2 regions of the Pseudodesulfovibrio senegalensis genome follow, and region 1 is predicted to be linked to the other one. Evidence: predicted binding sites of a transcription regulator. Region 1 holds the regulator's gene; the other holds the start of a gene.
The links. The regulator sigma-54, encoded in region 1, starts transcription at its own class of promoters, with help from an activator protein. The targets are predictions, from matches to a motif close to CTGGCACGGNNNNTGCTT.

Region 1 (3,117 bases):
CCATTCCTGAATGAAATCGCTTTGACGGAGATCCATCCCAAGTACAAGACCACGATGCTGGGTTGTCTTGGGTTGAAACATCTCGGCCAGCTTCGGGAGCATTGCTGTGGGCAGGCCGTCCACACAGAAATAGCCAAGGTCTTCAAAAACCCGGAGAGCTGTACTTTTTCCCGATCCGGATAAACCGGTGACAAGGATGACCGGAAATGTTGAAGACAAAATGAAATCCTTGTTGGTTAGGCGTTTTTCAAGATTTGCCAAAGAGCCTTGGCGTCTTCGGCCTTGAGAAATTCCTGACGGAAGTGTTCATCCTTGAGCAGACGAGAGATATGGGCCAGCAGTCGCAGGTGCATTCCGGCCACCTGCTCCGGAGCCATGACAAGAAAAAAAATGTGGCAGGGCTTGAAGTCCAGCGCTTCGTATTCAATGCCTTTGGTGCTTCTGCCCACAACCACAGAAATCCTGTCGATGGCATCCAGTTTTCCATGGGGAATGGCTATACCGTCGCCGATTCCCGTGGTTCCGAGTTCTTCCCGTTCAAGAAGGACACGGACCGCCTGGTCCGTGTCCATTCCATTATTGTCCTTTTCAAGGGGGGCCACAAGTTCTGTCAGAACCTGTTTCTTGCTGCTTCCCGAAAGTTCCGGGACGATGTAGGCCTCTTGAAGATAATCACCAAGTTTCATGATCAGTGTCCAGGATCGATCAATCCGAAATCGCCGTTGTTTCGTTTATAAATGACGTTGATGCCTTCGGTGTCGGCATTGCGAAAGACAAGGAATTCGCCGTCCGTGGTGTCCAGCTGCATGGCTGCCTCGTCCACGGACATGGGTTTGGGCTCATAGGAGTCACTGCCGACGATTGTCGGGGTCCAGTTGCCGGATTCCTTTTCCAAAAAAGACAGATAGTCCATCTGGACGACCTTGTTGGCTCGGGCCTTCTTGCCGCGATCCTTCATCTTTTCGCGTAATTTGCGCAATTGCGCTTCCAGCTTGTCCAGCACCAAGTCGATGCTTGAATACATGTCCTCCGATGTTTCAAACGCAGACAAATGAATATTGTCCGCATTGAGCACAACATCGGCCTTCTGGCGAAACTTCTCAACCATGAGATTGACCTTGAGCTCGGCCGTGTCAGAATGGGACACGTACTTGCCGAGTTTTCCAAAGCGCTTTTCAGCATACTTCTTGAGATGGTCGGACGGATCGAAGTTCTTGAAGGTGAAGCTGATGTTCATGGACTACCCTCCTGAGTTTGTGGGTATTTGACAAGCCCTGTTAGAAAAACTCCTTTCGCTTTGAAGATGAGGCAATGCCCATTGCAGAACGATATTTTGCCACGGTTCTTCGTGCGATGTTTACATCGAGTTTTTCTTTCAGAATTTCACCGATTTTTTCGTCACTGAGCGGTTTTTTCGGATTCTCCTCGCTTATAAGTTGCTTGATGAGTGCCTTGACGCTCTCGGAGCCGACCTGAGAGCCATCCCCCAAGTCCAAAGCACTGTTGAAAAAGAATTTCAATTCAAAAATACCGTGGGGAGTGGATACGTATTTATTGGTCGTGATCCGGCTCACGGTGGATTCATGCATGCTGATGTCTTCGGCAACCTCTTTCAGGATGAGTGGCTTGAGTTTGGTCACACCCTCTTCAAAAAAGTCCCTCTGAAATCTGACAATGCTCTCAACTACTTTATACAACGTACGTTGCCGTTGGTACAGGCTTTTCATCAGCCATGCGGCAGATCGCATTTTTTCGGAAAAATAATCCTTTTCCTTTTCGTTGCTGGCCTTGAGATTATCCACGTAAAAGGAGTTCATTTGAAGACTGGGAAGGCCGTCATCGTTGAGCATGATGACGAACTCGTCTCCGAACTTGTATACGAAAACATCGGGGCTGACGTAATGTGGTTCTGTGGAGGAAAAATTCGTCCCCGGCATGGGATCCAAGGTTTGGAGGAGGTCAAGATAGGATTTGAGATCCTCCATGGATATCTTGAATTTGCGCACAAGGGGCTTGTACCGGTGCTTTTCAAGGTCCTCGAGATGATCGGTGACCAATGAAACCAAAACAGGATCGCTGTCAAACCCTGCTACCTTCATCTGGACCAGCAGACATTCCTGGGGGGTGCGAGCCGCTATGCCCACAGGGTCGAGCAGCTGCATCTTGCGGATCACCTTTTCCACAAGTTCGGCTTCCACAGGGATCATGGACATTATTTCGTCCACACTGGCCTTGAGGTAGCCGTTGTGGTCGAGATTGCCAACGACAACATCGCCTACGGCAATTTCTTCATCCGTAAAATTGGAAAGGCGCATTTGCCAGCTCAGATGTCCTTCGAGCGAAGGCTTGGAGGCCAGCCGTGCCTCAAAAGACATACCCTCTTCCGGGATTTCTGCGTCCCGGGAGTGTGATTGTTTCGAAGTACTGGAAAACTCACCAAGATAGTTCTCCCAGTCTGCATCCTTGACTAGGGCGTCGTTGGCATCTTCTGTGGCGGAGCGATCGTCTTCGACTTCGGACACGGCTTCATTTTCCGTTTCTTCAAGAAACGGATTCTCCAGCAACTCTTGCTGTACGGTTTCAACCAGCTCAAGCCTCGACAATTGCAGCAGCTTGATTGCCTGCTGTAATTGCGGTGTCATCACAAGCTGTTGAGAAAGTTTGAGTTGTTGCCTGAGTTCAAGTCCCATATACGTACCGTTCCGATTTTTCCTGTTGGGAAAAACTTGTTGTTATTTTTTATTTATCCTGCATGGATTTCGTGCAATCCGCAATGAGCAGGAACGAATTATACTAAATTTGAATCAACATAACCTATTGTGACTTTTATTTTTCCTCAAATCAAACTCTTTACATGAAAAAAATGTACCAATGTTCACAGCCGCTGTAAATCGGGAATTCGGGAAAAAGGGAACAATCCGGACGAAGCCGGTACAGGGAATGGAGGAGAATGGATTTAGAGGCAAAAATCCTCGCCCAGATAAATCTGTCTGGCCTGACTGTCCTGAACAATGACTTCCGGCGTGCCTTCAAGAATAATCGTACCTTCGTATACGAGGTATGCGCGGTCACAAATATTCAGCGTTTCACGCACGTTATGGTCAGAAATCAAAATTC
Region 2 (3,117 bases), on a different contig from region 1:
CGTGACCTGCTCAAGGACCATGCCTCCCTGCTGCGGGCCTTTGCCGCGGTGCTGGGGGAGTTCCCCGATGCCCTGCTTGTGCTCTGCGGGGACGGCATGGAGCCGGGGCAGTCCGCTCTTGATGCCGGGATTCGCGAGGCAGGTGTGGCAGACCGGGTGCGTTTGCTGGGGCCGCTGGAGAACATGGCTGATTTCATGAACGGGCTGGACGTGTTCTGCCTGAGCTCGAAGGCTGAAGGTTTTCCCAACGTGCTGGGCGAGGCCATGGCCTGCGGCGTTCCCTGCGTCGCCACGGACGTGGGCGATGTGCGCCGGGTGCTGGACAGCGTCGGAACCGTGGTGCGGCCCGGGGACCACGCGGCCATGGCACGGGCTGTGATCGGCTTGCTGCGCATGTCGTCGGCCCAACGCCGGGCCGCGGGGCAGGCTGGCCGGGAACGCATGGAATCGAAGTACCATCTGGATGCAGTGGTTCAATCATATATGAAGATGTATCGGGATGTGGCTTTTGCATGAGGATTATACTACCGAAGCTTGTGTGCGGGTGCTATGCCATGACAAATGGGGAGAAAAAGATGGTTGAAGACCTGTTTGATTCCGGCTCGTTCATGCAGAGTCTGGGCGGCGACGCCGGTCTGGCCTCGGAATTGTTGGAGGCCTATCTGGAAGACAGTCTTGTGCGGGCCGAAGAGCTGGGCCGGGCGCTTGATGAAGGCGATGCGCCTGCCGCGGCAAAGGCGGCCCATTCGCTCAAGGGCATGTCCGGCGTGGTGCGCGCCAGCCGTCTTGTTTCCATGGCCCTGGAAATGGAGGTCGCCTCGCGGGATGCCCGCCTGGATCAGGTGCGTGCCATGCGGCCGAACCTGGATGAAACGCTCCATGAAACCCTCGGCTTGATGCTTGCCTTTCTGCAGACCCTGAAACAATAAACGGCCCGTCCTTCAGAAGAAGGAACGGGCCGTGTGATTGCCGTGACGGCCGAGGATGCTTGCGGGCTATTCCGCTTTTGCGTCCTCTTTTTCGGGTGCGGCTTCGGGGGCCTTTTCCTCAGCCTTTTCCGGGGCCGGCGTTTCCTTGACCTCGGCCTTGGCCGCAAAGTCGATTTTCACCTTGCCCATTTCCGCAACGATGTCCTTGGTGATGTCGATGGCGTCGTCTGCATCAAGCACGGACTTGCGCGCCACGATCAGGGCCAGGCCCTTGGACTTGCGGTAGTCCTGAATCACCCGTTCGAATTCCGCGTTGAGCAGACCCACTACACGCTGCTGTTCCGCGCCCATGACGCTCTGGAGCTTGCCCATGGCTTCGCGATAGGCGGCTTCGGTGTCATCGTTCTTGTTTTCCTGCATGGCCTTGTAAGCGGTTTCGGCTTCCTTCTGGAGCGGTTCGCTTTTTTGCTTCAGGAATTCCATGGCGGCGGCTGCCGCAGGGTTGTCCCGAAAGGCCTGGGCTTCGTCCAGCACGCCGACAGAGGGGCCTTGCTGGTTGCAGGCGGCAAGGATCATCAGGCAGGCCAGAACGCTGCTCAGGGAAATAAGAATACGTTTCATCCGGTAAAACTCCGTTTTCTTGTTTTGACGTTGGTTTTGTGCCTGTTGCCGTAAAATGGACAACGTCGGGACCATACGTGGACGTTTTCCCCATGTCCAGTAGCCAGAGTGCGCCCGTGGGGTTTTTGTGCGGGGCGGCATGTTTTTCCGGGGGTGTTTCGCGTATAATTGATTAAAATTCATAAAGAAATATTTGGCACACCTGTTGCTTTATTAAGTGCGGAGAAGAATTCGGGAACGTTTTTCCGGTTGGGGGCAACCGGAGTTTCCGACCCCGCCGGCACAGCCGGCCAGGAGGATTACGTTATGGGTTACAGTTCACTGTATACGGGCGTGACCGGGCTCAAGGCCTATGGTGACAACATGCAGGTCATCGGCAACAACCTGGCCAACGTCAACACCGTGGGATACAAGCGCAGCGTTGCGCAGTTTTCGGACCTCATGAGCGTCAATGCAGGTTGCTCGGGCATCGGCTACGAGAGCGGCGACGTTTATTCCCCGCAGGTGGGCAAGGGGGTCCGCATTGCCGCGGTTCTTGCGAATTTCGAGCAGGGGAGCCTGCAAACCACCACCACGACCACGGACCTCGCCATCGAGGGGCGCGGGTTTTTCGGCGTGCGCAATGCTCTGGATGATTCCAGCCACTACACCCGGGCGGGCGAGTTCCGTTTCAACCGGGACGCGTATCTGGTGGACCCGCACGGCCTGCGCCTGCAGGGGCACGCCGTGGACCGGGAAACCGGGGAGGTGCAGGCTGCGGTTTCCGACATCCTGCTGCCCTACGAAGAAGTGGAGAACGCTGCCGGGGAAACCGTGCGCGTGATCCAGTCGCCGCCCAGAGCCACGGAGAACGCCACCATCGTGGCCAATCTCGACGAGCAGAACGGCGACAAGTTCGTCAGTTCCAACAGTCCGCTCACGGCCATGTTCAACGCATGGAACACCACGTCCGGGGCCGCGTTCGGTTCCGGAAATTCCGCGTCCATGAACGTGTACGATTCAGAGGGCAACAAGCATGTGGTCACCATTCATTACGACCCGGTGAACAAATCCTCGCTTTCGGGCGCGGACGGGGGCGCGTATTGGGAATACATCGTGACCATCGACCCGGACGAGGACGGCCGCGCCAGCGTGCAGGGCACGTCCACGGCCGGACTGCTGGCCATGGGGGTGCTGCATTTCGACACCAGCGGCAAGCTGGACGGGCAGAGTATGTATACCATGGAAGGCGGAGCCGCGGACAAGGTGCTCAGCAACTGGGGGCTGGCCACGCTCTCCGAGGACGGCGCTCCGCAACTCTCGGTGACGTTCGCCGGCTCGGGCGCGGGCACGGCCCAGACCATCGATCTCGATTTCGGGCTGACCTCGGAAACGGCTTCGTGGGAAAACGTGGGCTCCAACGCTTCGGCCGCGGATCTCGGCACCAATGTGTACGGCATGACCACTCTGGCCGACGGCCAGCGGGGCACGAGCGTGACCACCGCCTATCCGGGCCACGGCAACGCCACCATGTTCAGTACGCAGGACGGCTACTCCACCGGGTATCTGCAGGGCATGAGCGTGGACA

Region 2: the regulator sigma-54 is predicted to act here: its motif matches at 1,744-1,761, upstream of F8A88_RS08790 (flagellar hook protein FlgE).

Annotation. Positions count from the first base shown of each region.
Region 1 covers NZ_WAIE01000001.1:1,239,993-1,243,109, reverse strand. The annotation lists gene rapZ (RNase adapter RapZ) at 1-261, opposite strand, end outside; gene F8A88_RS05860 (PTS sugar transporter subunit IIA) at 237-686, opposite strand; gene hpf (ribosome hibernation-promoting factor, HPF/YfiA family) at 689-1,237, opposite strand; gene rpoN (RNA polymerase factor sigma-54) at 1,278-2,690, opposite strand; gene lptB (LPS export ABC transporter ATP-binding protein) at 2,957-3,117, opposite strand, start outside.
Region 2 covers NZ_WAIE01000003.1:103,013-106,129, forward strand. The annotation lists gene F8A88_RS08775 (glycosyltransferase) at 1-516, shown strand, start outside; gene F8A88_RS08780 (Hpt domain-containing protein) at 576-929, shown strand; gene F8A88_RS08785 (OmpH/Skp family outer membrane protein) at 996-1,550, opposite strand; gene F8A88_RS08790 (flagellar hook protein FlgE) at 1,857-3,117, shown strand, end outside.